Regions from separate parts of the Burkholderia sp. F1 genome, predicted to be linked through region 3. Evidence: predicted binding sites of a transcription regulator. Region 3 holds the regulator's gene; each other region holds the start of a gene.
What was found. Region 3 encodes FliA, which starts transcription of late flagellar genes. Its sites were predicted from a motif close to CTAAAGTTTNNNNNNNNNNNGCCGNTA; they were not measured.
Positions count from the first base shown of each region.

Region 1: the regulator FliA is predicted to act here: its motif matches at 3,082-3,108, upstream of flgM (flagellar biosynthesis anti-sigma factor FlgM).
Region 2: the regulator FliA is predicted to act here: its motif matches at 3,189-3,215, upstream of flgK (flagellar hook-associated protein FlgK).

Region 1 is NZ_CP172421.1:3,856,091-3,866,130, forward strand. It holds gene ACFIMZ_RS18190 (flagellar hook assembly protein FlgD) at 1-566, opposite strand, end outside; gene flgC (flagellar basal body rod protein FlgC) at 607-1,032, opposite strand; gene flgB (flagellar basal body rod protein FlgB) at 1,053-1,541, opposite strand; partial or broken gene flgA (flagellar basal body P-ring formation chaperone FlgA) at 1,746-3,034, shown strand; gene flgM (flagellar biosynthesis anti-sigma factor FlgM) at 3,138-3,476, shown strand; gene ACFIMZ_RS18215 (flagella synthesis protein FlgN) at 3,553-3,993, shown strand; gene ACFIMZ_RS18220 (SGNH/GDSL hydrolase family protein) at 4,170-5,516, shown strand; gene ACFIMZ_RS18225 (M24 family metallopeptidase) at 5,611-7,461, opposite strand; gene ACFIMZ_RS18230 (helix-turn-helix domain-containing protein) at 7,742-8,572, shown strand; gene ACFIMZ_RS18235 (multifunctional CCA addition/repair protein) at 8,719-9,960, opposite strand; gene ACFIMZ_RS18240 (glutathione S-transferase family protein) at 9,971-10,040, opposite strand, start outside.
Region 2 is NZ_CP172421.1:3,842,138-3,852,177, reverse strand. It holds gene ACFIMZ_RS18165 (flagellar basal body P-ring protein FlgI) at 1-1,051, shown strand, start outside; gene flgJ (flagellar assembly peptidoglycan hydrolase FlgJ) at 1,052-2,044, shown strand; gene ACFIMZ_RS18155 (flagellar brake protein) at 2,276-3,031, shown strand; gene flgK (flagellar hook-associated protein FlgK) at 3,272-5,269, shown strand; gene flgL (flagellar hook-associated protein FlgL) at 5,292-6,536, shown strand; gene ACFIMZ_RS18140 (HAD family hydrolase) at 6,598-7,266, opposite strand; gene ACFIMZ_RS18135 (MFS transporter) at 7,574-8,728, opposite strand; gene ACFIMZ_RS18130 (ATP-grasp domain-containing protein) at 8,725-10,011, opposite strand; gene ACFIMZ_RS18125 (cysteine desulfurase family protein) at 10,018-10,040, opposite strand, start outside.
Region 3 is NZ_CP172421.1:289,502-299,541, forward strand. It holds gene ACFIMZ_RS01350 (DUF3443 domain-containing protein) at 1-1,157, shown strand, start outside; gene ACFIMZ_RS01355 (hypothetical protein) at 1,210-1,377, opposite strand; gene ACFIMZ_RS01360 (hypothetical protein) at 1,649-1,840, shown strand; gene flhB (flagellar biosynthesis protein FlhB) at 2,019-3,233, shown strand; gene flhA (flagellar biosynthesis protein FlhA) at 3,230-5,332, shown strand; gene flhF (flagellar biosynthesis protein FlhF) at 5,329-7,062, shown strand; gene ACFIMZ_RS01380 (MinD/ParA family ATP-binding protein) at 7,055-7,870, shown strand; gene ACFIMZ_RS01385 (RNA polymerase sigma factor FliA) at 7,893-8,627, shown strand; S-adenosyl-L-homocysteine riboswitch at 8,692-8,810, shown strand; gene ahcY (adenosylhomocysteinase) at 8,846-10,040, shown strand, end outside.

The DNA of each region.
Region 1 (10,040 bases), 450 kb from region 3:
TATTGCGCGCTGACCGTGTACTTGCCGTCCGGCAGCGTGTTGCCCGCCGCGTCGGTCGGCGTCCAGTTGAACGGCACGGTGCCGGCCGACTGCTTGCCCGCGTTGATCGAGTTGACGACGACGCCCGCGTCGTTCTTCACCGTGATGGTCAGGTTCGACACGTCGTTCGACAGCTGCACGCCGAACGGCGACGCCACGCCGCCCTTCACCGCGACGCCGTTGCCCGGTGCGAGCACGTTCGAGCCGATCAGGAGCGCCGCCTGGGTCTGCTGGCCCGCCGTGAGCTGAGTCGACAGCGACGTCAGCGACGTGTTGAGCTGCGCGATGCCGCTCACCGTGTTGATCTGCGCGAGCTGCGAGGTCATCTGCGAGCTGTCGACCGGGCTGGTCGGATCCTGGTTCTTCAACTGCGTGACGAGCAGCTTCAGGAACGTCGTCTGCAGGTCGCTCGCCGACGTGGTCGACAAGGTGCCGGTGGTCGACACCTTGTTCGTGTTCATCGTGTCGACCGGCAGCGTCGATGTGCTCGTGCCGTTGTCGCCGATCGTGGTGGAGGAGGATGCCATTCGGTCGTGCCTTCTGTCGGGTGAGAGGGGAGTCGCGTGCTTAGGTGCCGATCGTCAGCGTCTTCAGCATCAGCTGCTTCGCGGTGTTCAGCGTCTCGACGTTGGCCTGGTACGAGCGCGACGCGGAGATCATGTTCACCATTTCCTGCACCGGATCGACGTTCGGCATCTGCACGTAGCCGTTCGAATCGGCGGCGGGGTTCGCCGGGTCGTAGGTCGACTTCATCGGCGACGGATCGTCGATCACCTTCGCCACGCGCACGCCGCCGACGCCCTGGCCGGACGCGGTGCGCGCGCGGCCTTGCGGATCGGCCGCGAACACGACCTGCTTCGCCTTGTACGGCTTGCCGTCGGGGCCGGTCGCGCTGTCGGCGTTCGCGATGTTCGACGCGGTGACGTTCAGGCGCTGCGACTGCGCGGACAGCGCCGAGCCGGCAACGCCGAAGATGTTCATCAACGAGGGCATGGGGGCTCCTTAGATTGCGGTCACGAGTTCGACGTGATCGCGGCGATCATCGACTTGATCTGCTGGGTCATCACGGTCATCCCGCTTTCGTAGTGCAGCGCGTTGTTCGCGAACTGCACGCGCTCGACGTCGAGCTCGACCGTGTTGCCGTCGAGCGCCGGTTGCGTCGGCTGGCGGTATTGCGGCCGGCCGTAGTCGTCGGTCGGCCCGCCGGTCGGGATCAGCTTCGCGTTGCCGGCCATGTGGCCGGGCGCCGTCGACGCCATCGTCATCCCGCTCGTCACGCCGGCCGGCTGCGCGAGCGGCAGCTGCGCGGCGTTGCTCGGCGCGACGCCGCCGTTCACCTGTTTCAGCGAGCGGGCGAGCGTCGACGAGAAATCGACGTCGCGCGCCTGATAGCCGGGCGTGTCCGCGTTCGCGATGTTCGACGACAGCAGTTCCTGCCGATAGGCGCGCACGTCGAGCGCCTGGCGGCCGAACGCGAATTCGGCATCGAGTCTGTCCAGCATTTGTGCGTCTCTCCGTTTGAAGCGCTGCACCGCTCTTTCGCCGCACGACGGCCAAAGAGGCTTTTTTCCATGACACGCATGGTAGGCGGCGCCCGCAATGGGCAATCGGACGAATAACGCGGCAAAGCCCCCCTCTATTCATCGTTTGCGCGGCGGCCCCGCTCCCTAGAATGCCAATCGGATCAACGGATCGAGGACACGACGATGACCGGCAGCGCACTTCGCAGCGACAACGGGCGACGGCCGCACGCGCGGCTGGCGTTCGCGCTCGCCGCCGCGCTGTGGGCGTGCGCCACGACCGCGCTGGCCGCGGACGACGGGATGATCGTGATCCCCGGTCGCGGCGAGTCGGCCGAGACCGCGCTCGCGAACGCGAATGCGGCCAGCACCGGGCGCCCGGCGGGGAACCCGAATCCGGGCGGAATGCCGGCGACGAACGCCGCGGAAACGGCCGGCGCGAACCTGGCGACTAACCCGGCGGCGATCGCGGGCGGCCTGCCCGCCGGCACGCCGGCGTACGCGCCGCACGCCGCGGCAGCCCTGCCCCCGACCACCGTTCCGGCGGCACCGGCCGCGCGCCCGCAGGCGCCGCTCCCGGCGCCCGCCCCCGCCCGCCTGGCCGCGCCGATGCCGGCCGGCGCAACCCCAACGCCGCTTACGGCGCGGCGCGTCCGGCTCCGTCGGCAGTCGCGGCCGCCGATCAGGGCCGGATCGCCACGGTCGTCGCGGGCGAGCCCGCCGCGGCGATGCGCCCCGCGCTCGCACCGCGGCAACCGGCCTGGCGCGCCAACGCGGCCATCGCCGCGCCGGCCTCGCGCACCGGCCCCGCCGCCGGCGCGTCCGCCGCGGCCGCCGTTGCCACGCCGCCCGGCCAGCAGGACCCCGACACGATCCGGCGCACGGCGCTCGCATTCCTCCAGCAGCAGATCGCCGGCCTGCCCGGCAAGCCGGCGGCGACCGTCGCGCCCGCCTTTCCGCGCGGGCTTGCCGCGTGCACGACGCTCGAGCCGTTCCTGCCGACCGGCGCGCGCCTGTGGGGCCGCACGACGGTCGGCGTGCGCTGCGCGGGCGAGCGGCCGTGGACCGTCTACCTGCAGGCGAAGGTCACCGTGCAGGCCACCTATTACGCGGCCGCGCGGCAGATCGCGCCGGGCGAGGTGCTCACCGCGGCCGACCTCGTCGCGCGCGACGGCGACCTGACCCTGCTGCCGCTCGCGGTCATCACCGACCCGTCGCAGGCGGTCGGCTCGACCGCGCTCGCGCGCGTCGCCGCGGGGCTGCCGCTGCGGCAGGACATGCTGAAGAGCGCGGCGTCGGTGTCGGCCGGCCAGACCGTGCGGGTCGTCGCGGCCGGACCGGGCTTCACGATCTCGGCCGAAGGCAGCGCGCTCGCCAACGCGGCGCCCGGCCAGTCGGTGCGGGTGCGGATGGCCGCCGGGCAGATCGTCACGGCGATCGTCAAGGACGCCGGCACGGTGGAGATTCCGCTCTGACGGGACAAGATTCTGATTCTTCGGAGGTTTGCGTCGCCCGCGAGGTGCTAAAGTTTGGCCCGGCCATGCCGTTATCTGGGTCAAACCGCACAGGAACACCATCGTGAAAATCGATTCGACGCCTACCCCGAATACCCGCGCGCCTGCCGCTTCCGGCAACGGCGCAGCCCGTGCGCAGGACGACGCGCCTGCCGCGTCCGGCCCGCAAGCGGGCGCCGCAGGCGCGGCCGGCGGCGACGCGACCGTCAACCTGTCGGGCCTGTCCGGGCAGTTGCGCACGCTGTCGGCGTCCGGCAGCACGGACATCGACACGGGCCTCGTCCAGTCGATCAAGGACGCGCTGAGCAACGGCACGCTGACGATCGACGCGAGCAAGATTGCCGACGGCGTACTGAATACCGCCCGCGAGCTGCTGAAGCAGCAGCGTCCGCAGGGCGCCTGATCCGGCCCGCAAGGCCGGCCCAACCGGTTTGCCGGCGCGCGGCCCATCCGCGCGCCGGCCTGAAGAGCGAATGGCGATGAGAGACGAGCTGCTGGCCACGGTCAACGACGAACACGCGACGATCGAAGCGTTCGCGTCGCTGCTCGCCTATGAGGAAAAGGCGCTGACGACGCCCGAGCCGCTCGAGGTGCTGCCCGACATCATCGAGAAGAAAACCACGCTGATCGACCGGCTCGCGCAGCTCGAGCGCACCCGCGACACGCAGTTGTCCGCGCTCGGCTTTCCCGGCGGCAAGAAAGGGATGGACCAGGCCGCCGAGCGCGACACGCGCCTGTCCGGCAGCTGGCAATTGCTGCAGCAGGCCGCCGATCGCGCCCGCCGCGCGAATGCGAACAACGGCATGCTGATCCGCATCCGGATGGACTACAACGAACGCGCGCTCGCGGTGCTGCGCGACGCACCCGCGCGGGTCGGCTTCTACGGTCCCGACGGACGCGTGTCGACGCTGGTGCGCTGACCGCGCCGGCGGCGGCCCGCGCCGCCGAGTTTCACCGCAGCTCACGTTTCCGCAGCTCACGTTTTCGCAGTTCACGTTTCAACAGACCGGGCTCGAACCCGGCGCCCACGGTCCCTTCCAATACACGGCAGCGCAGCCGCGCGGCCGTCCAATCACAAGAACCAGAAGAGGGCCTCATGCAACATTTCCGCATTCCCCCGTCACACCGCATCGCCGCCGTCGCGGCGCTGAGCGCCGCGCTGACGCTCGCCCCCGCGCACGCCGCCGGCCCCGCACCGCTGCCCACGCCGACCGGCGACATGTCGCTGTCGCCGGCCGGCCCCGACGTCGCGCCGCCCGCCGCCTCGACCGCGCCGGGCGTGACGCCGCGCACCGCGCGCCGCGGCTCGGACACCTACACCTACCTGCGCTGCTGGTACCGGATCGACGCTGACCCGCTGAAGCCGGCCGCGACCTACGAATGGGCGCGCGACCCCGCCGGCGGCGACTGGTATCGCGTGTCCGGCTACTGGTGGGCGGACGGCATCACGCAGTGGAAGAACATGTTCTACAGCACGACCACGCAGGACACGCTCGCCGACGTGTGCCGCAAGACGCTCGCCGCGAAGGGCATCAAGTCGGACCTCACGCAGGCGGTCGCGGCCAACAACGCGCTGTCGTTCAACTACACGGTGTGGACCATCGATTCCGCGCAGCAGGACGCGCGCGTCAACAAGCTGATCGTGTTCGGCGACAGCCTGTCCGACACCCAGAACATGTTCAATGCGAGCCAGTGGAAGCTGCCGAACGGCACGAGCTGGCATGCGGGGCGCTTCAGCAACGGCCCGGTGTGGGCCGAATACCTCGCGAACGCGCTGCGGCTGCCGTTCTACAACTGGGCGATCGGCGGCGCGGCGACCGACCAGCACCTCGTCGTGCCGGGCCTCGTGCAGCAGATCGACTCGTGGCGCGAATACATGGAGCGCGCGCCGGACTACCGGCCCGGCAACACGCTGTTCGCGGTGTTCGCGGGCGGCAACGATCTCGTGAACTACGGGCGCTCGCCCGAGCAGGCGGCCAATGCGGTGCGCGACAGCCTTGACCGGCTCGCCGCGGCCGGCGCGACGCGGATCATGCTCGTCACGCTGCCGGACGTGTCGCGCGCGCCGGTGTTCGCGACCCGCACCGACACCGCGAGCGTCGCCGCGCAGGTGAAGGACTACAACAAGCGCCTCGCCGACGCGGCCGCCGCGCTGCGCGCCCGCTACGGCGCGACGCTGCGGCTCGAGGTGTTTGACGCGTACGCGCTGTTCGACGACCTGCTGAGCCACCCGGCCAAATACGGCTTCGACGAGGCGAAGCGCTCGTGCCTCGACATTCCGAAGCCGACGTCGTTCACCTACATGGCCGCGCAGACGCCGCGCGCGGACTGCCGCGACCCGGCGCGCTTCGTGTTCTGGGACACGCTGCACCCGACCACGCGCACGCATGCGTGGCTCGCCGAGCAGGTCGCGCCGTTCGTGCGCGCACGTTTGCTGAACTGATCGACGCAGGCGGCGGGCCGCGCGCGGCCAGGCCGCCTTCATCCGCGTCACCGCCGTCGGGCCCGGCCCGCGGCGGCATCGCCAGCGCCGTTGCTTACAGCAGCGGGCACGCGGTCACCTGCGTGCCGCGCTCGGCGCACAGCCGCTCGTAGTCGCGCAGGTAATCGCGCTCGTCGTCGGTCAGCAGGTCGAGATCGATCAGGTCCCAGTCGTAGCCGACCGCGACGATGTTCTCGAACGTCATCTTGTCCGGCTCATGCTCGCTCGGATGGATGATCACGATGTTCTCGATCCGCACGCCGCCCTTGCCCGGCACGTAGATGCCCGGCTCGACCGAGATCACCGCATTCGGCACGAGGCCGTACTTCGAACCCGGCGCGAACCGCACCCCGCCTTCGTGCACGTGGATCCCGACGCCGTGCCCGGTGCCGTGGCCGAAATCGTGGCCGTGATCGCGACACACCTGCCGCACGGCCGCATCGACGTCGCCGCCCGTCGCGTCTTTCGGGAACGGCGTGACGAGCCCCTTGATGCACGCCTTCAGCGCGACCGTGTAGATCTCCCGCTGCCACGGCTGCGCGACCGTGTCCGGGCGGGTCCGGCGCAGCACGACGCGCGTGCAGTCCGTCGCGAAGCCGCCTTCGTAGTACGCGCCGCTGTCGAGCAGCACCAGCTCGCCTTCCGTCAGCTCGACCTCCGGGCTCGCCGCCGTGTAGTGCGCGGACGCGCTGTTGGCGCCGTTCGCCGCGATCGTCGTGAACGTCAGCGCCACCGCCGAGCGCGCGCCGTATGCGTCGTTGATCACGCGGGCCAGGTCGTATTCGGAATGCCGCCGCCCCGGCTCGCCCGTCTTCGCCCAGCGCATCGTGTCGGCGATCGCCGCGGAACTGCGTGCGAACGCGTCGCGGAACTGGTCGAGCACTTCCGGCGTCTTCGCGACCCGCATCGCCTCGACCGGGCTGAAATCGGCATGCCCGGCCTGCGGCCACACGCGGCTCACCGTCTCGACGAGCGCGCAGTTGACCGACTCGAAGCCGTAGCACACATGTTCGGCCACGAACTGCGCGAGGAAGCGTTCGAGCTCGTCGAAGTCGCGCCGGATCACCTGCAGCACCGGATACGATTCGAGGTCGACCGGGCAGCGGTCGCAGCCTTCCGGCAGGAACAGCACGACCTGCGCGCCGACCACGAACAGGAAACCCAGGTGCGACGACGCATTCGGGATGTGATAGCCGCGGCTGTTCAGCAGATAGCCGAGGTCGTCCGACAGGCAGGTGACGAACGCGGTCTTTCCTTTTGCCGCACCGGTGTGCGCGGCGAGCCGCTGGCTCAGCGTCGCGATGTTCTGCGCGACGCTCACGCCGGTCATCGATTCCGGCAGCTCGAAGATCGGGCGCTCGACGACCCAGCCCGGCAGCGCGATCGCCCGGTCGATTTCGCGGCCGACGAGGCTCGTCCAGTCGAACTGCGCCGCCTGCGTGCTGTCGAGCAGCCGGTCGCGCTGCGCGACGCTGACCCGCAGCCCGTCGTAGCCGACCCGCTTGAGCCGGCCCGCCTGGGCGACGAGCCAGTCGGCCATCGCCGGCCAGATCGTCTCGTTCAACCCGAGCTTCTCGACGTGCACGCGCGCCGGATCGCACTGCTTTTCGGCCTGCAGGTGATAGCGGCCGTCGACGAACAGCAGGAACTGCGGCACGCCGAGCGCCTGCGCCGCCGTCGCGCTGAGGAAGATGCCGGAGCCTGCCGAGCCGTCGAAGCCCGACAGCGCGTAGCGCTGGTTGTTGCGACGCGGCAGGTACTCGGTGATGAATTCGTCCTGCGACGTGATCACCACGGCGTCGAGCTGCGCGGCGTCGAGCAGGCGCGACAGCCCTGCGTGTGTCTCGTCAACGGATGCATCGTAGGGGGGAAGGCCGGAGAAACTGTATTGCAGTTGATCGATCATCGGATGCCCACATTGTTCATTGTTGTCGGAGGGAGCGCGCGCGGCGCGCAAACCCGCGGCCAGCGCGCCCCAAATTACCGCTCGACCAAATTTACGTCAAGCTTAAATTGAGGCATCACTTAAATCAAGGCGAGCGGCTGCCCGCGCGACGCTGCGGGGTACAATGCGCCGGCATCATCACCCGAACGGTCGTGCTTCGTGCGATTCGCGGAACAGGTACGTCCAGGCGACTGCACCTCCGCCTCCGGTCGCCTTCCACTCGTTGCCACGAAAGAGATTCATGGATTCAGACATCATGCGTATCGGCCAGCGCATTCGGCGCCTGCGCCGGGAATCGAAGAAAACGCTGCTGGAAATCGCGACCCAGGCAAAACTGTCGGTCGGGTTCCTGTCCCAGGTCGAACGCAATCTCACGGGCATTTCCATTTCGTCGCTCGTCAACGTCGCCAAGGCACTGAACGTGCCGCTCGGTGCGCTGATCGACCAGCCGCGCCAGCCGCAGCCCGATTCGCACCAGGGCAACCGGGAGTCGTATGCGGTCGACCGGACGTCGCAGCGCTACGAGCGTCTCTCCACGACCTTCGATGGCAGTCTCATCAACGCCGTCAAGGTTCAGATGATGGAAGGCTACTGCTCGGAATGGGTCGCGCACGGCGGCGACGAATTCGTCTACGTCCTGTCGGGGCAGGTCCGCTACACCATCGGCAAGAAGGACTATCCACTGTCGCCCGGCGATTCGATCCACTTCGACGCACACCAGAAGCACCGCGTCGCCAACGTGGGCGCCGGGCCCGCGGAGCTGATCGTGGTCGGCACGCTGCCGCTCTTCGACGACAGCCATGCCGAATTCGTGTCCGCATCGACTGGAATCCGGCAGCCCGACAGCGACGCCAAGCCGCTCCCGGGCGAGCCGCGCGTGAGCCGACGCCTGCCGGCGCCGAAGCGCGGCCGCGCCGGGGACCCGGTGCAGTCGGGCGCGGTGCGGCCTGCCGCCGGGAAAGCCAGGACAGTGGACAAGCCTGCGTCCACCAAGCCGCGCCCGCCCGCCGGCAAGCGGCCGGCGAGCGCCGCCGCTCCGGTCCGCAAGCGCGCCGCACGCGCGAAGAAATAACCCCCTCGGGCCGGCCGCTCTCCCGGCCCGCTACGGCTCCGGCGACGCGCACGCAAGTGTCGCTTGCCGAGCAGCTGGCGCCGTTGGCGCGGGCACGGTTGCCGGGCCGCACGCGGCGACCGACACGCGCCGCGTGCGGCCCGGCGCTACTCGCCGATGTCGAGCGCGCGCGCGACCGCCTCGATCCGCGCGCGATGCACCGCGTCCTTGATCTTCGCGGTGTCGGCGCCGACGCCGCGCGCGATCGCGCCCGCATCGACGCCGCGCGCCGCCACGAGCGCCACGCGCAGCCGCTCGGCCTGCGGATACGGCTGGGTCTCCAGCCCGAGCCGGCCGCGCGCATCGGCTTCGCACGCCTGCACCATCTCGGCGAAGCGCGCCGGCTTGCGCAGCGCGTCGGTGCGCTCGAACAGCCGCACCAGCGCCGCCGCGCCCATCTCCATCACGCGATGCATATTGCCGTGCTCGCGCGCGACGACCAGCGCGAGGTCGCGGCACTCGTTCGGCACCCGCAGCCGGTCGCACAGCGGCTTCAGCAGATCGACGCTGCGGCCTTCGTGGCCGATGTGGCGCGGCAGCACGTCCTCGGGCGTCGTCGCCTTGCCGAGATCGTGGGTCAGCGCCGCAAAGCGCACCGCGAGCGAATAGCCCTGCTTCGCCGCGCGGTCGACCACCATCATCACGTGCACGCCCGTATCGACTTCCGGGTGATAGTCGGCGCGCTGCGGCACGCCCCACAGCGCATCGACCTCGGGCAGGATGCGCGCGAGCGCGCCGCATTCGCGCAGCGCCTCGAACATCCGCGACGGCCGCGCCTCCATCAGCCCGCGCGCGACCTCCTGCCACACGCGCTCCGCGACGAGCGCGTCGACTTCGCCCGCGTCGACCATCCGCCGCATCAGCGCGAGCGTGTCGTCGGCGACGGTAAAGCCGGTGAAGCGCGCGGCGAAGCGCGCGATGCGCAGGATCCGCACCGGATCCTCGACGAACGCGTCGCTCACGTGCCGGAACACGCGCGCGCGCAGGTCCGCCTGCCCGTCGAACGGATCGATCACGGGCCCGGCCAGCGCGCCGTCCGGACTCATCTCGCGCGCCATCGCGTTGATCGTCAGGTCGCGCCGCGCGAGATCGTCGTCGAGCGTCACGTCCGGCGCGTAGTAGAACTGGAAGCCGTGGTAGCCGGCCGCCGTCTTGCGCTCGGTGCGCGCGAGCGCGTACTCCTCGTGCGTCCGCGGATGCAGGAACACCGGAAAATCCTTGCCGACCGGCTTGAAGCCCTGCGCGACCATCTGCTCCGGCGTCGCGCCGACCACCACGTAGTCGCGGTCCTGCACCGGCACGCCGAGCAGCTCGTCGCGGATCGCGCCGCCTACTGCATAGACCCTCATGCGTGGACCCTCATGGCGTCGGCTCGTAGTCGGCGATCACGTGCGTCTCGCGGCGCGCGCCGTCGATCCACCGCTGCACC
Region 2 (10,040 bases), 460 kb from region 3:
CGCGCAGATCCAGGGCGTGCGCGACAACCCGCTGATCGGCTACGGCCTCGTCGTCGGCCTCGACGGCACCGGCGACCAGACGATGCAGACGCCGTTCACGACGCAGACGCTCGCGAACATGCTCGCGAACCTCGGCATCTCGCTCAACAACGGCTCGGCCAACGGCGGCGGCTCGTCGCTGTCGAACATGCAGCTCAAGAACGTCGCGGCGGTGATGGTCACTGCGACGCTGCCGCCGTTCGCGCGGCCGGGCGAGGCGGTCGACGTCACCGTGTCGTCGCTCGGCAACGCGAAGAGCCTGCGCGGCGGCACGCTGCTGCTCACGCCGCTCAAGGGCGCGGACGGGCAGGTGTACGCGCTCGCGCAGGGCAACATGGCGGTGGGTGGCGCGGGGGCGAGCGCGAACGGCAGCCGCGTGCAGGTGAACCAGCTCGCGTCGGGCCGTATCGCCGGCGGCGCGATCGTCGAGCGCTCGGTGCCGAACGCGGTCGCGCAGATGAACGGGATGCTGCAACTGCAGCTGAACGACATGGACTACGGCACCGCGCAGCGCATCGTGTCGGCGATCAACGGCAGCTTCGGGCCGAACACCGCGACCGCGCTCGACGGCCGCACGATCCAGCTCGCGGCGCCTGCCGATTCGGCGCAGCAGGTCGCGTTCATGGCGCGCCTGCAGAACCTGGACGTGAGCCCGGACAAGGCCGCCGCGAAGGTGATCCTCAACGCGCGCACGGGCTCGATCGTGATGAACCAGATGGTCACGCTGCAAAGCTGCGCGGTCGCGCACGGCAACCTGTCGGTGGTCGTCAACACGCAGCCGGTCGTGTCGCAGCCGGGGCCGTTCTCGAACGGGCAGACGGTGGCCGCGCAGCAGTCGCAGATCCAGCTGAAGCAGGACAACGGCTCGCTGAAGATGGTGACGGCGGGCGCGAACCTCGCCGACGTCGTCAAGGGGCTCAACTCGCTCGGCGCGACGCCCGCGGACCTGATGTCGATCCTGCAGGCGATGAAGGCGGCCGGCGCATTGCGCGCGGACCTGGAGATCATCTAAATGGCGAATTCCGCGAATCTGTCCAACGCGAACGACCTGTCGCAGCGCTTCGCGCTCGACGTGCAGGGCTTCGACGCGCTGCGCGCGCAGGTCAAGCAGTCGCCGCAGGCCGGCGTGAAGCTCGTCGCGGGCCAGTTCGACGCGATGTTCACGCAGATGATGCTGAAGAGCATGCGCGACGCGACGCCCGACGGCGGGCTGTTCGACTCGAGCACGTCGAAGATGTACACGTCGATGCTCGACCAGCAGCTCGCGCAGCATATGTCGTCGCGCGGGATCGGCGTGGCCGACGCGCTGATGAAGCAGCTGATGCGCAACGCGAACCTCGGTGCGGGCGCGGCCGGGTCGGCGGACGCCGAAGCGGCCGGGCTCGGGATGGCCGGCTCGGGCATCGCCGGCAACGAGGGCGGCATGGCCGCGATGAACGCGATGGCCCGCGCCTACGCGAGCGCGGCCGGCAACAACGGCGCGCTGGCGAGCGGGCGCGGCTATTCCGCCGGCAGCGCGCTGACGCCGCCGGTGAAGGGCGCGGGCGGCTCGCCCGACGCCGACGCGTTCGTCGACCGGCTCGCCGCCCCGGCGCAGGCGGCCAGCGCGACGACCGGCATCCCGGCCCGCTTCATCGTCGGCCAGGCCGCGCTCGAATCGGGCTGGGGCAAGCGCGAGATCCGCGCGGCCGACGGCTCGACGAGCTACAACGTGTTCGGCATCAAGGCGACCAAGGGCTGGACCGGCCGCACGGTGTCGGCGCTGACGACCGAATACGTGAACGGCGAGCCGCGCCGCGTCGTCGCGAAGTTCCGCGCGTACGACTCCTACGAGCACGCGATGACCGACTACGCGAACCTGCTGAAGAACAATCCGCGCTACGCGGGCGTGCTGAGCGCGAGCCGCAGCGTCGAGGGCTTCGCGCACGGGATGCAGAAGGCCGGCTACGCGACCGACCCGAACTACGCGAAGAAGCTCATCTCGATCATGCAGCAGATCGGCTGACCGGGCCGCCGGCGCCGCCGTCGTCCCCCCCTGATGTCCCGCTCCTTTCGGACCGCGCCCGGCCCCGCCGCGCGCGGTTTGAACGTTTGCGCGAAAAAAATCGGAAAATCGATCTAAACTTTCGCGCAGCACTGCCGCTAAGTGTGAGAGACCTGCGACCGGGCCTGCGATCTGGCCCGGTTTTTTGCGCACCGGTTCCCGGGCGCTCATGACAAGAAAGACCGGCAAGCCATGAATATCGAACTGTCGACGGACCCGAGCCAGGACGCGGGGCACTCCGGGCCCGACTACGCCCGCCGCAATCCGCTGGAAATCGGCGTGCAGCTGCGCAACCTCGTGAACCGCGGCGATTTCCTGACCGTCCAGTATCCGGGCGGCCAGCTGGTCACCCGGCTGCTCGAGGTCGACGTCGGCGCGCGCACCTTCACGTTCGACTGGGGCGCGCTCGCCGAGCAGAACAACGGCATCCTCGCAGCTTCGCACTGCACGTTCTCGGCCTCGCCGGAAGGCGTGCGCGTCGAGTTCGGCACCGGTGCGCCGCGCGAGACCCGCTACGAGGGGCTGCCCGCGTTCGAGGCCGACTTTCCGGAAGTGCTGTACTGCATCCAGCGGCGCGAATATTTCCGGGTCGACGCGCCGATCATCGATCCGTACCTGTGCCGCGGCAAGCTGCCGGACGGCGAGAGCTTCCTGTTCGAGGTGCACAACCTGTCGCTCGGCGGGGTCGGCCTGCGCACGGCCGACGAGCGCGTCGCGGCGCTCGAGCTCGGCACGGTGCTGCCCGACGTCGAGCTGGAACTGAACGGGCACGGCAAGCTGTCGCTCGACCTGCAGCTCGTGTCGCAGCGCTCGACCGAGGTGCCGAACGGCACGCGGCGCTACCAGCTCGGCTTTCGCTTCATGTCGCTGCCGGGCAGCGCCGAGAACACGCTGCAGCGCCTGATCACCCAGCTCGAGATGAAGCGCCGCCAGCTCGCGCGCGCCTGACGTTGCTCGTCGCGCCCGCCGGTCGGCAGGGCGCACACCCGGTTCGGCAGCGCGCACGCGCGCCGCGCCGCGACTGGCCGGCCCGCCGCTTTGCGCGCACCATCCGGCGCGCGCCCGGCCGCCCGCTGCAATTGCGCACGGCGGCCCGCATTTTCCCCTCAATTTTTTCGATCCGCGGCCGTTATACCGGGAGTCACGCAACCCGGCGGCCGCAGCGCGGCCGACCCTTCAGGATCGCGCATGTCCAATACATTGATGAACCTCGGTATCAGCGGCCTGAACGCCGCCATCTGGGGCCTGACGACGACCAGCAACAACCTCTCCAACGCGGCGACGCCCGGCTATACGATCGAGCGTCCGGTCTACGCGGAGGCGAGCGGCCAGTACACCGGCAGCGGCTACCTGCCGCAGGGCGTGAACACCGTCACCGTCCAGCGCCAGTACAGCCAGTACCTGAGCGACCAGCTGAACAGCGCGCAGACCCAGGGCGGCGCGCTGTCGACCTGGAATTCGCTCGTCGCGCAGCTGAACAACTACGTCGGCAGCCCGACGGCCGGGATCTCGACCGCGATCACCAACTACTTCACCGGGCTGCAGAACGTCGCGAACAAGGCGGCCGATACGTCGGTGCGGCAGACCGCGATGAGCAACGCGCAGGTGCTGGCCGACCAGCTGAAGGCGGCCGGCGCGCAATACGACGCGCTGCGCCAGAGCGTCAACACGCAGCTGTCCGCCACCGTCGGGCAGATCAATACGTATACGACGCAGATCGCGCAGCTGAACCAGCAGATCGCGACGGCGGGCAGCCAGGGGCAGCCGCCGAACCAGCTGCTGGACCAGCGCGACCAGGCGGTGTCGAACCTGTCGAGCCTCGCGGGCATCCAGGTCGTGCGCAACGACCAGGGCTACAGCGTGTTCATGGCCGGCGGCCAGCCGCTCGTCGTCGCCGACAAGAGCTATACGCTCGCGGCCGTCACATCGTCGTCGGACCCGAGCGAGCTGTCCGTCGTGTCGCAGGGCATCGCCGGCGCGAACCCGCCGGGCCAGAACCAGGCGCTGCCTGATTCGTCGCTGTCGGGCGGCACGCTCGGCGGCCTGCTCGCGTTCCGCCGCCAGACGCTCGACCCCGCGCAGGCGCAGCTCGGCGCGATCGCGACCAGCTTCGCCGCGCAGGTCAACGCGCAGAACGCGCTCGGCGTCGACCTGTCGGGCAATCCCGGCGGCAACCTGTTCTCGACCGGCAGCTCGACCGTGTTCGCGAATCAGGCGAACACCGGCAACGCGACGCTCAACGTGTCGTTCGCGAACCCCGCGCAGCCGACGACGAGCGACTACACGTTGTCGTACGACGGCACCAAGTACACGCTGACGGACCGCGCGACCGGTGCGATGGTCGACCAGAAAAACGCACCGATGCCGGTCACGCTCGGTGGGGCAAGCGGGCTGAAGATCTCGCTCGCGTCCGGCACGATGAACCCCGGCGATTCGTACACGTTGCTGCCGACGCGCGGCGCGCTCGGCGGGTTCTCGCTCGCGACGGCGAACGGCGCGGCGATCGCGGCGGCGTCGCCGGTCGCCGTGTCGGCGTCGGGGACCAACACGGGCACCGGCAAGATCACGCAAGGCGCGGTGACCGCCGGCTATCAGATCCCGGCTGGCGGCACGACGCTGACCTACAACGCGTCGACTGGCCAGCTGTCCGGCTTCCCGGTCGGTACGACGGTGACGATCGCGGGATCGCCGCCGACCTCGACGACGATCAACGCCCCGACCGACACGGTGCCGTACAACCCGGCGACGGGCGCGACGATGACGTTGACGGGCACCGCGGCGACCGCGATCAACGGTGTGACGATCACGCTGTCGGGCGCGCCGAGCACCGGCGACACCTTCAAGATCGGCCCGTACTCGGGCGGCACCAGCGACGGCAACAACGCGCTCGCGCTTGCGCAGCTCGTGACCGCGAAGCAGCTCGCCGGCGGCACGACGACGCTGACCGGCGCGTATGCGAACTACGTCAACGGGATCGGCAACACCGCGAGCCAGCTGAAGTCGTCGAACGCCGCGCAGACCGCGCTCGTCGGCCAGATTTCGAAGGCGCAGCAGGAGGTGTCGGGCGTGAACCAGAACGAGGAAGCAGCCAACCTGATGCAGTACCAGCAGCTCTACCAGGCGAACGCGAAGGTGATCCAGACGGCGTCGACGCTGTTCCAGACCGTGCTTGGCCTGTTCAACTGACCGGATTTCGAGGATTGAAGCGATGCGAATTTCCAGCGCCCAGTTTTTCCAGCTGAACGTCGCCACGATGAACGACCAGCAGGCGCAGCTCGCGCAGCTGTACCAGCAGCTGTCGAGCGGCGTGAGCCTGACGACGCCCGCGGACAACCCGGTCGGCGCCGCGCAGGCCGTGCAGCTGTCGATGACGTCGGCGACGCTGCAGCAGTACACCAGCAACCAGAGTGCGGCACTGTCGTCGCTGCAGGCCGAGGACCAGGCACTGACGAACGTCAACAACGTGCTGACCAGCATCCAGTCGACGCTGGTGCGCGCAGGCGACGGTTCGCTGTCCGACAGCAACCGCGCGGCGCTCGCGACGCAGATCCAGAGCGCGCGCGACCAGCTGATGACGATCGCGAACTCGGACGACGGCGCGGGCAACTACCTGTTCGCCGGGTTCAAGAACGGCAGCCAGCCGTTCACGAACCAGGCGGGCGGCGGCGTGAATTACGTTGGGGACACCGGCACGCGCAACGTGCAGATTGCCGATTCCCGCACCCTGTCGCAGGGGGACAACGGCGCGTCCGTGTTCATGTCGGTGCCGACGTTCGGCAGCCAGGCGGTGCCGGCCGGGAGCGCGTCGAACACCGGCACGGGCACGATCAGCCCCGTCACCGTGACGAGCCCGTCGGCCGCGACCAACAACCACCAGTTCACGATCCAGTTCGGCGGCACCGCCGCCGCGCCGACCTATACGGTGACTGACAACTCGCTCGTGCCGCCGGGGCCGGCGCCGACCGCGCAGCCGTACACGCCCGGCGCGGCGATCGCGCTCGGCGGCGGCCAGACCGTCTCGGTGTCCGGCGCGCCCGCGAACGGCGACAAGTTCACGGTGTCGCCCGCGCCGCAGGCCGTCGGCGGCGCCGACGTGTTCTCGACGCTCGATGCGATTGTCGCCGCGCTGAATACGCCTTCCGTCAACAACCCGGTAGCCATGGCGACGCTGAAGAACGCAATGACGGCCGGTTCGACGAAGCTCGCCAACACGATGCTCAACGTCACGACGATCCAGGCGGACGTCGGCGGCCGCGAGCAGGAAATCAAGGCGATGCAGACGGTCACGCAGACCAACTCGCTGCAGGTTTCCAGCAATCTCGCGGACCTGACGAGCACCAACATCGTGTCGACGATCAGCCAGTTCACGCAGCTGCAGAACGCGCTGACCGGCGCGCAGAAGGCTTTCGTGCAAATGCAGAACCTGTCGCTGTTCCAGTACATCAACCCGTAATGCAGCCTGCGCCGGACGCGATGCGAGCGCACGCTCGCGTCGCGCGGCGCGCCGTCCTGCGTCAGCTGGACAGGAACGGGCGCGCCTGCTCGAGATCCGGAAACACAAGGGCGCCGCGCGCGGTCAGGACGTCCGCCTTGGGCGGCGTGCCGACGCCGACGAATTCAAGGCCGAGATGCCGGGCCACGTCGAGGTCCCAGCGCCCGTCTCCGACCGAAACGATGCGGCAGGCCGATTCGACGCGATAGTGCCGCCGGGCGCGCTCGACGGCGGCCGCGACAAGAACCGTCCGTGAAGGGTATTCCGACGCCGTCACCAGCAGATCGTCGTCGAACGGGATCCCGACGGCACGCAGCTTCCGCTCGCTGACGCGCCTCACCCCACCCGTCGCAAAGACGATTCCCCACCCCGACGCCACCGCCTCCCGCACGAACGCGCCGGCTCCGCGAATTTCGCTGAGTGCCTGGCGGGAAAGCGCGTCCACGAAATGATGATCCACGTCCTGCTCGAAGGACGCCACGGCCGATGCGCTCATCGGGCGCCAGCCGTTGGACGACAGCGCGTGCGCGAGGATGCCCGTGTCGGTGTGATGCGGATAGCGCCCCCAGTCGGTGTCGAGGGCCGGCAGCCTCAGGGCCAGCATTGCCGCGAGGAACGCGGACTGGTGCATGGCGACCGAGTCCGTCAGCGTGCCGTCGATATCCAGGACAAGTATGCGTTCGGCTTTCATTGATCACCAGCACGTAAGGGGCGGGAGGACGGGAAGGCGCAGGCCCGAAGTTCAGGCCAGCGGCCATTCTACTGTTGAATATCGATGACCGGCGCCGGCCGAAAGCGGAAGGTCGGCGTTGCGTTCCGCGAGCATTCGCGATGAACCAAAAAAAGGCCGTTCGGGCGGGGAGCGCGAACGGCCAACGGAGAGTGCGGAACACTGCCGCGCCTGGTGCACGGCAGTGCTGCTACTTTAGGGAAACTCGCCGCCGCCGTGAATGGGACGAGTCAGATTCTGCGGCGGCCCGGCGAGCGCCGGCCGGGCGCTAGGAAATCGACGGCGAGACATTTGCACCGGCGTTGATTTCGGCCGCACGGACCTTGATCTTGCGTGTCGACAACGTCGCGAACGCCAGCATCGCTGCCGCCACGAAGCAGATGATGCGAGGCTGCGGGCACGCCCAGAGCAACGCTTGCGCGCCGGCTTCCCCGATCGCGCCGGCGACCCAGATGAAGCCGAAGTAGCGGCTCCGGGCATGCGCGGGCGCGTGTTCGGAGACCAGATGGTAGAGCACCGGGATCGACATGAGTTCGCCGATGCTCAACACGGCAATGCCCGCTCCGACGAGCAAGCCGGTTGGCGCCGCCCCCACCAGCGCGACGCCGGCGACGGTCAGCGCGAGTCCGGCCGACACGCCGGGCCACGAGATGCCGGTCCTTGGCGGGCGGCGCAACGTCCACAGATACGCGAGCAGGACCGTGGCCGAGTTCACGCCCAGCCAGACGTTGCCTTGCGTGCGCAACCCGAGTTCGGCAGCAATCAGCGGGGCGCTGGAGAAGATCATCGTGTAGCACGCCCAGATCGCGCTGAACAGGATGAACACCCTCAGGAAGACAGGGTCGTGCAGCGGCGCGAACCAGGACGCGGATTGATGTTGCGTCGGCATCGCGCGCGCGCCTTCCGGGGTCGCGAGCACGCCCGCCAGCGCGACGCCGGCGGGAAGCAGGAGCCACAGGCATGCGTTGCCGAAGCCCGGCCACAGGAGCAGCGGGCCGGCCAGCGCCCCGACGTTGATCAACAGGTAGTGCGTGGAAAAAGCCCGGCTGCCGGCCGGACCCGATACCTGGCTCAGCATCGAATAGATCGCCGGGTTCAGGATCCCGCCGCCGATTCCGACCAGCCCGCCCGCGCCGAACAGCGCCAGCGGCGAGTTGGCCTGACACAGTGCCGCCAGCCCGAGCGCCTGCAGGAGCGAGCCGAACGCGAGCGTCGCGCGTTTCGAATGCCGGTCCGCGAGGAATCCGCCCAGCAAAGGGAAGAGCCGGTAGCAGAAGATCTGGATCACGAAGAACAGCGCGAGCCCCGCATCGTCCAGCCAGCCTGCCTGCCACGCGGAAATGGGCTTGTTCGGCGTAATCGAGAAGAACAGGAGCTTGTCGAGCGCGTGAAAGGCGAGCAGCGTCAGCAGCGGTCGATTCATTTTGCGATCCTGACGACGACATCGCGCAGCACGGTCTGTACCCGCTCGGCAGCGATTTCGGCCGTCTCGCCGGTCACGACGACGAATGCGATCCGGTCCCCGGAGCTTTCGGGCGGGCGAATGCGGTCCCCCGGTTTCTTTTCCAGTCCGGCATGGGCGACGTAGTCGCGCTGCTTGACGTCGTCCCAACCGTCCAGCGCTTCCAGCACGCCTTCGCGCGGGGCAACGACGAACCCCACGGCGGCCGCGGCGGCTCGAGCGGGGGGCGTTGCCCCGGAATCGCCCAGCAGCGCGCGCAGATGGAGCTTGAACAGGTCGACGCCGGTCGCGAGCGGGACCAGGTGGGTCGTGATGTGATCGCCGCCGGGGCGCGGATTGGTCTCGATGATGCGGGGGCCGGTGGAGGTCCAGCGCAACTCGATGTGAAATACGCCGGTATTCAGGCCGAGCGCCTGCGTCGCGGAGCGGGCCGCGTCGAGCAGCGCCTGTCGTTGTTGCGCCGGGATGCGCGCGGGGAACACGTGACCGAGCTCGACGAAAAACGGCGGCGCCGTCACCCATTTCTCCGTCACGCCGGCAAACCGGACCGTTCCGTCGACCAGCGCCAGTTCGACGCTGAATTCGCGACCGTCCGCGAACGCCTCGAGCAAGTACTCGGTGCGGCGCGCCAGGCCGAACATGCCGAAGTCCGTTTGCTGCAGTTGCCGATATGCGGGTTCGAGCGCGGCGGCATCCTGCAACAGCGTGACCCCTTTGCTCGACGCGGCGCTGGTCGGCTTGATCACGAGCGGGTAGCCGATTCGGGCGGCCGCGGCTTGCGCGTCGTCGAGGCTCGCCACCAGCGCGTACTCGAGCGACGGGGCCCCCGCCTCCCGATAGGCGTGCCTCGCGAGATCCTTGTGCACGCCGCTTTCGGCCGCGAGCGGCGGGACGCCGCGCAGTCCCAGCAGGGACGCCAGTTTCGCGGCCGTCACGGTGACGAACTGATTGCCGGCGACCACGGCCGCGATGGATGACAGCAGGCCCGCATCTTCCAGTGCCCGCTTGACGGCTTGCGCGTCGTTCACCGGGCACACCAGCACGCCGTGCACCAGCTCCCGATACCCGTGCTGGTCCGGGAGCGACGCGTCGCTGGTTGCCACCCAGCATTCCAGATCGAGCGCCCGGGCGGCCTGAAGGTAACCGAGGCCGAAGAAACAGGGCTCGATGATGAGAATCTTCATGTGTGCTTGCTCCTCGAGTGGGGCGCGTGACCGTTGCCGTTCACGCGCCCTCTGGATCACGGACGGTCAGGCGTCGCTGTATGCGTGGC
Region 3 (10,040 bases):
GCGGCTCCCCGCCGCCGCCCGCGCCCGCCGCGTCGAACACCGCGGTCATCACCGTCGGCCGGGGCGTCGCGAACGTCATCAACATCCCGACCGTCAGCGTGACGGTCTGCGCGCCGGGCACATCGAACTGCCAGGTCGTCAACAACGTGCTGGTCGATACCGCGTCGTACGGGCTGCGGCTCGTCAGCGACGTGGTGCCGGGCGTGCTGGGCAGCCTGCCCGTGACGACCGTGAACGGCGCGCCGCTCGCCGAGTGCGGCAAGTTCGTGTCGACCTACACGTGGGGCTCGGTGCGTACCGTCGACCTGAAGATCGGCGGCGAAACGGCCAGCGCGCTGCCGGTGCAGATTCTCGGCGACCTCGGCACCGCCAACGTCCCGACCTCGTGCACGAACAACGGCACGGCCGCCAACTCGGCGGCCGCGCTCGGCGCGAACGGCATCCTCGGCATCGGGCCGGCGCCGTTCGACTGCGGCGCGACCTGCACGACATCGACGTCGTCGTTGAGCAACAACTACTACGCGTGCCCGAACGGCAATGCGAGCTGCAACGTGACGCTCGTGCCGCTCGCGCAGCAGGTGGCCAATCCGGTGCAGCGTTTCGCGAGCGACAACAATGGGGTGATCGTGCAGATGCCGGGCATCTCGGCCAACGGCCAGGGGAGCGCGACGGGGCTGCTGACGTTCGGCATCGGCACGCAGGCCAACAATGCACTGGTCGCATCGGCCGTGCTGCCGTCGACGACGACGGGCGACGTCACAGCCTCGTTCCTCGGCCGCACGCTGTCGCCGGCGGCCGGTGGCGGCGCCTTCTTCGATACGGGTTCGAACGCCTATTTCTTCGACGACACGCAGACGCGTTGCACGAGCAATACATCGTTTTACTGTCCGTCGGGAACCGTGAACTATACGGCGACGCTCACGGGCCAGAACGGTGCGCAGGCAATGGTGACCATGCCGGTCGCGAATGCGGATGCGCTGTTCGCGAATCCGTCGACGTACGCGTTCAATGATATCGGCGGGCCTTTCGGCAAGACGCCGGTCACGAACCCGGCACCATGGCTCGATATCGGCCTGCCGCATTTCTACGGCAAGACGATCTACTTCGGGATGGACCTGCGCGGCAACGGCGGCGCCGCGCCCTACGTCGCATTCTGAGCGGCGGCGGGCGGACCGCATGGCAAAGGGGGCGAGCGATCGCCCCCTTTTTTTATTGACCCGGCGCGGTCGCGCAGCCGGCCGCGAGGGCGCAGGCGAGCGAAACCAGCGAGACGAGCGGGGGGCGGGCCACGGCGCGCCCCCGGCAAAGCGGGAAACGGCGCAACGGTAGCGTGATCACGCCTGCGATTCCGGATTTGCGAAAGCCGGCGATTTTCATGCGTGTGTTTCGTTATTCGTCGATTTCGATTTGTCCATTATCGGGTGCCGCCGGTTTTGTCAGGATGCAATTATTTAAAAATAACGCGCGTGCGGAAGAGGCGGTGCCCGGCGGCCGCCTGCCCCCGTCAGCGGCATGTGTCGCGGCGCGTCGGCCCGGGCGCGCGAATCGCGCTGCCCGCCGGCCTCGTAAAATCGGAATAATCCGAAAAATCCTACCTATACTTTTCGCGTGACTCCGGAGGCGTTGATAAGAACAGGAGGTGAACGAAATGAACTTCACGGATGCCATTCGTTCAGCGCTTGATCAATATCCAGGATTCGAGGGCCGTGCGCGCCGCGCGCAAAGCCCGCTGATCGCCTTCGTCACGCGCGTCGGCAGGACGGTGCCGCTCATGGGGCGGCGCGCGCACCGCGCGGACCATCCCGGCCGCTTCGGCCCCGATCCGCTCGTCACGGGCTGACCGGCGCGGGCCCGGTGCGCCCGTCCGCGCACCGCCGGCCGTCCCCGCGCCGTCATCCGCCCGATTCTCCGAAATACCCCCCTTTCCAGGCTTTGCTCGACCGATCGGCGTTTGACGCGTCCATGAATAATCGGTGTCACTGGAAAGCGGCATCCCGCCGTACCCGTCCGGAGGACCCGTGGCAGACGAGAGCGATCTCGACAAAACCGAAGCCGCCACTCCCAAGCGCCGCGAGAAGGCGCGCGAGGAGGGGCAGGTCGCGCGCTCGCGCGAGCTGGCTTCGTTCGCGCTGCTCGCGTCGGGCTTCTACGGCACGTGGCTGCTCGCGGGACCGATCGGCCAGCACATGCAGACGATGGTGCGCGGCGCCTTCACGTTCGACCGCGCGATCGCGTTCGACACGAGCCGGATGCTGATTTCGGCGGGCAGCGTGAGCCTTGAAGGGCTCGCCGCGCTCGCGCCGCTGCTCGCGATGATGGGGGTTGCCGCGCTGCTCGCGCCGATGGCGCTGGGCGGCTGGCTGCTCTCGACGAAGACGTTCGAGCTGAAGCTCGACCGGCTGAACCCGATTACGGGCCTCGGCCGGATCTTCTCGATCCAGGGGCCGATCCAGCTCGGCATGTCGCTCGCGAAGACGCTGGTCGTCGGCGGGATCGGCGGCATCGCGATCTGGCGCAGCAAGGACGAACTGCTCGGCCTCGCGACGCAGCCGCTCCACGCGGCGTTCGCCGACGCGCTGCACCTCGTCGCCGTGTGCTGCGGCACCACGGTCGCCGGGATGCTGGTCGTCGCCGCGCTCGATGTGCCGTATCAAATCTGGCACTACAACAAAAAGTTGCGCATGACGAAGGAAGAAGTGAAGCGCGAACATCGCGAGAACGAAGGCGATCCGCACGTGAAGGGCCGGATCCGCCAGCAGCAGCGTGCGCTCGCGCGGCGCCGGATGATGGCGGCCGTGCCGAAGGCCGACGTCGTCGTCACGAACCCGACGCACTTCGCCGTCGCGCTGCAATACACGGACGGCGCGATGCGCGCGCCGAAGGTCGTCGCGAAGGGCGTGAACCTCGTCGCCGCGCGCATCCGCGAGCTCGCGGCCGAGCACAACGTGCCGCTGCTCGAAGCGCCGCCGCTCGCGCGGGCGCTGTATCACAACGTCGAACTCGAACGCGAGATCCCCGGCTCGCTGTACTCGGCCGTCGCCGAGGTGCTCGCGTGGGTGTACCAGCTCAAGCGCTTCCGTTCGGAAGGCGGCGCGTTCCCGGCGGCGCCGGTCGATCTCGACGTGCCGGCCGAACTCGACAAGGGCGCGTCGGTGTCCGACGACGACGCGCGCGAGGAAGCCGAAGACGTGCTCGGCGCGCACGCCCGCACCGGCCAGGGGGGTAACGCATGAGCACGCCAGCCGGCCTGTTCGCGAAGCGCCCGAACCTGCTCGCGGGCACCAACCTGCGCGCGCTCGCGGGCCCGGTCCTCATCTGCATGATCCTGGGGATGATGATCCTGCCGCTGCCGCCAGTGCTGCTGGATCTGCTGTTCACGTTCAACATCGCGCTGTCCGTGATGGTGCTGCTCGTCAGCATGTACACGATGAAGCCGCTCGACTTCGCGGCGTTCCCGAGCGTGCTGCTGTTCTCGACGCTGCTGCGGCTGTCGCTGAACGTCGCGTCGACCCGCGTCGTGCTGCTCGAGGGCCACACGGGCCCGGACGCGGCCGGCCAGGTGATCGAGGCGTTCGGCCACTTCCTCGTCGGCGGCAACTTCGCGGTCGGCATCGTCGTGTTCGTGATCCTGATGATCATCAACTTCATGGTGATCACGAAGGGCGCGGGGCGGATCGCCGAAGTGTCCGCGCGCTTCACGCTCGATGCGATGCCCGGCAAGCAGATGGCGATCGACGCCGACCTGAACGCAGGCCTCATCAACGAGGAGCAGGCGAGAAAGCGCCGCACCACGGTCGCGCAGGAAGCCGAGTTCTACGGCTCGATGGACGGCGCGTCGAAGTTCGTGCGCGGCGATGCGATCGCGGGCCTGATCATCATGGCGATCAACGTGATCGGCGGGCTGATCGTCGGGATGATCCAGCACGACATGACGTTCGCGGCGGCCGGCACGAACTACACGCTGCTGACCATCGGCGACGGCCTCGTCGCGCAGATCCCGTCGCTCGTGATCTCGACCGCGGCCGGCGTGATCGTGTCGCGCGTCGCGACCGACGAGGACATCGGCACGCAGATCACCGGCCAGCTGTTCGCGAACCCGCGCGTGCTGACGATCACCGGCGCGATCATCCTGATCATGGGGCTGATCCCCGGCATGCCGCACTTCGCGTTCCTGCTGCTCGGCGGCGGCGCGATCTGGCTCGCCCGCACGCAGACGAAGCGCGCGGCGGCCCGCAAGGCGGCCGGCGACGTCACCGAGATCGCGCCGCCCGCCGCGCTGCCCGCCGACAGCCACGAGGCGACCTGGGACGACGTGCAGCTGATCGACCCGCTCGGCCTTGAAGTCGGCTACCGGCTGATCCCGCTCGTCGACAAGAACAGCGACGGCGAGCTGCTCAAGCGGATCAAGAGCATCCGCAAGAAGTTCGCGCAGGAAATCGGCTTCCTGCCGCCCGTGATCCACATCCGCGACAACCTCGAACTGCGGCCGAACGGCTACCGGATCGCGCTGAAGGGCGTCGAGATCGGCATCGGCGAAGTGTTCCCGGGCCAGTGGCTCGCGATCAACCCGGGCCAGGTGACGGCCGCGCTGCCCGGCGCGCTGACCACCGACCCGGCGTTCGGGCTGCCGGCCGTGTGGGTCGACGTCGCGATGCGCGAGCAGGCGCAGGTGTACGGCTACACGGTGGTCGACGCGAGCACGGTCGTCGCGACCCACCTGAACCACCTGGTCGTCCAGCACGCGGCCGAGCTGCTCGGCCGCCAGGAAGTGCAGGCGCTGATCGAGCGCACCGGCAAGGACGCGCCGTCGCTCGTCGAGGACCTCGTGCCGAAGACGATTTCGCTGACGACGCTGCAGAAGGTGCTGCAGAACCTGCTCGAGGAAGGCGTGCCGATCCGCGACATGCGCACGATCCTCGAAGCCGTGTCCGAGCACGCGGGCCGCATCACCGACGCATTCGACATCACGGCCGCGGTGCGGCTCGCGCTCGGCCGCGCGATCACGCAGCAGTGGTATCCGGGCTCGGGCGAGATGCAGGTGATGGGCCTCGACGCGAATCTCGAGCGCGTGCTGTCGCAGGCGCTCGCCACGGGCGCGAACCCGGGCCTCGAGCCCGGCCTCGCGCACGCACTCCTGACCGGCACGCAGCAAGCGCTGCTGCGTCAACAGAATCTCGGGCTGCCGCCCGTGCTGCTCGTGCAGCACGCGCTGCGTGCGATGCTCGCGCGCTTCCTGCGCCGCAGCCTGCCGCAATTGAAAGTGCTGTCGTATGCCGAAGTGCCGGATACACGCACGATCAAGGTCGTTAACGTCATCGGGGGTTCCGCTTGAACATTCGCAAATTCACCGGGCCGACGAGCCGCGACGCGCTGCGGCTCGTGCGCGAGGCGCTCGGCGCCGACGCCGTCGTGCTGTCGAACCGCACGCTCGATGACGGCAGTGTCGAAATCGTCGCGCTCGCCGACGCCGAACTGTCGGCGATCACGCCGCCGGGCGCGGCCGGCGCAGCCGCGCTGCCCGGCGCGGCGTTCCGGGCCGGCGCGCTGACGCCGGCGGGCGCGGCGCCGCGTTCGGCCGTCAATCCGTATGCGATGGGCGACGGCGGCTTGCCGGACGTGTTTTCGTCGGTGTTCGGCGCGAGCGCCGAGACGACCGACGCGCCGGCGGCGCCGGTGGCGGGTTCTGCCGCCGCCGCTGCGTCCGCCGCAGGATCGCCTGCCGCGGGATCGCCCGCCGCAGGATCGCCTGCCGCCCCTTCCGAACCCGCGCCGTGGCTTGTCGAGCACGCGAAGCGCCTGACGCAGCAGCGCGAAGCGCTGATCGCGCGCGCGCAGTCCGCGCCGGCGGCGGAAGTCGCGCCGCGCGCCGCGCACGAAGCGACGCCGCCCGAGTGGGCGCGCGACATCGTGCGCAACGTCGCGCGCCGCGTGCCGGCGGACGACGCCGCGCCGCGCCGCCACGCCGCCGCGCCGGCCCCGAAGGCGGCGGACCGCGCGCGCGTGCCTGAAGACACGGCCGCCGCGGTGGCCGACGCGGTGAAGGCGCGCATCGAGCGGATCGTCAACGACACGGTGATGAACGAGCTCGGCTCGCTGCGCGGGATGATGGAGGAGCAGTTCGACAGCCTGATGTGGCATGAGCGCCAGCGCCGCAGCCCGGTGCACGGCGCGCTGACGAAGCATCTGTTCGCGGCCGGCTTCTCCGCGCAGCTCGTGCGGATGATGGTCGACAACCTGCCGCAGGGCGAAGGCGAGCAGACGTTCGAGCAGGCGGCCGAATGGGCGCAGTCGGTGCTCGAGTCGAACCTGCCGGTGCTCGACAGCGAGGAAGCGCTGATGGAGCGCGGCGGCGTGTTCGCGCTGATGGGGCCGACGGGCGTCGGCAAGACGACGACCACCGCGAAGCTCGCCGCGCGCTGCGTGATGCGCTTCGGCGCGAGCAAGGTCGCGCTGCTCACGACCGACAGCTACCGGATCGGCGGCCACGAGCAACTGCGGATCTTCGGCAAGATCCTCGGCGTGCCCGTGCACGCGGTGAAGGACGCCGGCGACCTGCAGCTCGCGCTGTCCGAGCTGCGCAACAAGCACATCGTGCTGATCGACACGATCGGCATGAGCCAGCGCGACCGCGCGGTGTCCGACCAGATCGCGATGCTGCACGGCGCGAACACGCCGGTGCAGCGCCTCCTGCTGCTCAACGCGACGAGCCACGGCGACACGCTCAACGAGGTCGTTCAGGCGTACCGCAGCGCGGCCGGCCATCCGGACGCGGCATCCGCGGAGCTCGCCGGCTGCATCCTCACGAAGCTCGACGAGGCGACCCACCTCGGCGGCGTGCTCGACACGGTGATCCGCTACAAGCTGCCCGTCCACTACGTGTCGACCGGCCAGAAGGTGCCGGAGAACCTGTACGTCGCGACGAAGAAATTCCTGATGAAGAGTGCCTTCTGTGTGCCGCGCGACGGCTCGCCCTTCGTGCCGCAGGACGAGGACATGCCGACGCTGCTTTCTGCGTTGACCGCACGTTCGACCGCCGAGCTGCACGAGGTGCGTTTTGGATAAAAGGATGATCGACCAGGCCGAAGGACTGCGGCGCCTGCTGGCCGGGCGCGCATCGAGGATCGTTGCGGTGGCGGGCGGGCCGGCGGGCGTCGGCTGCACGTCGACCGTCGTGAACCTGGCCGCGGCGCTGGCCGCGCTGGGCAAGGACGTGCTCGTCGTCGACGAGCGCGCGGACGTGCATTCGGCCGCCGCGACGCTCGCCGGCTCCTGGCTGCGGGACGGCGAGCGCATGCGCGTGGCCGCCGGGTTCGGCGTGTGCGCCGCGTCGCGGCTCGCGCGCGCGGGCTACAGCGACGCGCAGCTCAGCGACTTCGTCGACGGCCCGGCCGACATCGTGCTCGTCGATGCGCAGCTCGACGCCGACGGCGGGTTCTCGGCGCTCGCGCGCGAAGCGCACGACGTGCTGATCGTCACGCGCGTCGCCGCGCAGGCGATCACCGAAGCGTACGCATGCATGAAGCGGCTGCATTTCGCGCATGCGATCGCGCAGTTCCGCGTGCTGACCAATCACGTCGGCAGCCACGCCGACGCGAAGACCGCGTTCGACAACCTCGCGGGCGTCGCGAGCCGCTACCTGACCGTGTCGATCGCCGACGCGGGCTGCGTGAGCGCCGATCCGCTCGTCGAGCATGCGCGCGAGCTCGTGCGCACGGCGGTCGACGCGTTTCCGTCGTCGCCGGCCGCGCGCGATTACCGGCAGATTGCCGCCGACCTGCTGTACTGGCCGCTGCGTCCGCGGCCGGGCGCCGGAGCGGCGCGCGCGGGCGGCAGCACGTCGTTCGAGGCGGGCGCGGCGCACGCCGCGTGAGGGCCACCGGAGGGAGAGAGCCATGATGTACAACGCTCAAGGAAAGATTTCTCAGGCTGACGTGCTCGCGCAATACGCGCCGCTCGTGCGCCGCCTGGGCCTGCAGCTCGTCGCGAAGATGCCGGCGAGCGTCGATCTCGACGACCTGATCCAGGCCGGGATGATCGGCCTGATGGACGCGGCCGGGCGCTACAAGGAAGACCAGGGCGCGCAATTCGAGACCTACGCGACGCAGCGGATCCGCGGCGCGATGCTCGACGAGCTGCGCAGCAACGACTGGCTGCCGCGCAGCCTGCGCAAGACGTCGCGCGAGGTCGAGCATGCGGTGCACCAGGTCGAGCAGCACCTCGGCCGCGCGGCGAGCGAGGCCGAGATCGCGCAGCACCTGAACATGCCGCTCGACGAATACCAGGGGATGCTGCAGGACCTGCACGGCAGCCAGCTCATCTACTACGAGGATTTCGACCGCGCGGCCGACGACGAGCCGTTCCTCGACCGCTATCGCGTCGATCACGCCGATCCGCTGTCGTCGCTGCTCGACGAGCACCTGCGCGAGGCGCTGGTCGAGGCGATCGAGCGGCTGCCGGAGCGCGAGAAGCTGCTGATGTCGCTGTACTACGAACGCGGGCTGAACCTGCGCGAGATCGGCGCGGTGCTGGAAGTGAGCGAGTCGCGCGTGTGCCAGCTGCACAGCCAGGCGGTCGCGCGGCTGCGCGCGCGGCTGCGCGAGCAGGCGTGGGTCGGCGCGGAGAACTGACCCCTTTCAAGCGCACGCAAGGCGGGTACGCAATATTCCCGCCGATTTGCTACAATCCCACCCGTTTTCCGAGGAGCGTTGCGACGGACCATCCCGTGTCCGCCAGGCTCGGAAAGCTTCACCAAGCGGCCGGGCCGCGGCGCAATGCGCCGGCTCCCGCTTCCTGAACGGCGCTCACGTCACCATTTTCTAGAACTTTTTTTAGAAAGGAGGGCGTGATGAACGCCGTCATCGATTCCAAAGCTTCCAATGATTTCGTCGTCGCCGACATGGCGCTTGCCGGCTGGGGCCGCAAGGAACTGAACATCGCCGAGACCGAAATGCCGGGCCTCGTGCAGATCCGCGACGAATACAAGGCGCAGCAGCCGCTGAAGGGCGCGCGCATCGCGGGCTCGCTGCACATGACGATCCAGACCGGCGTGCTGATCGAGACGCTGAAGGCGCTCGGCGCCGAAGTCCGCTGGGCATCGTGCAACATCTTCTCGACGCAGGACCACGCCGCCGCCGCGATCGTCGAGTCCGGCACGCCGGTGTTCGCGTTCAAGGGCGAATCGCTCGACGAATACTGGGAGTTCTCGCACCGCATCTTCGAATGGCCGAACGGCGAATTCGCGAACATGATCCTCGACGACGGCGGCGACGCGACGCTGCTGCTGATCCTCGGCTCGAAGGCCGAGAAGGACCGTTCGGTGATCGCCAAGCCGACCAACGAGGAAGAAGTCGCGCTGTACAAGTCGATCGCGAAGCACCTCGACATCGACGCGAACTGGTACTCGAAGCGCCTCGCGCACATCAAGGGCGTCACCGAAGAAACGACGACCGGCGTGCACCGCCTGTACCAGATGGAAAAGGACGGCCGCCTGCCGTTCCCGGCGTTCAACGTGAACGACTCGGTCACGAAGTCGAAGTTCGACAACCTGTACGGCTGCCGCGAGTCGCTCGTCGACGGCATCAAGCGCGCGACCGACGTGATGATCGCGGGCAAGGTCGCGGTCGTCGCGGGCTACGGCGACGTGGGCAAGGGCTGCGCGCAGTCGCTGCGCGGCCTCGGCGCGACCGTGTGGGTCACTGAAATCGATCCGATCTGCGCGCTGCAGGCGGCGATGGAAGGCTACCGCGTCGTGACGATGGAATACGCGGCCGACAAGGCCGACATCTTCGTGACGGCGACCGGCAACTTCCACGTGATCAACCACGATCACATGAAGGCGATGCGCCACAACGCGATCGTCTGCAACATCGGCCACTTCGACTCGGAAATCGACGTCGCGTCGACCCGCCAGTACCAGTGGGAAAACATCAAGCCGCAGGTCGACCACATCATCTTCCCGGACGGCAAGCGCGTGATCCTGCTGGCGGAAGGCCGCCTCGTGAACCTCGGCTGCGCGACCGGCCACCCGTCGTTCGTGATGT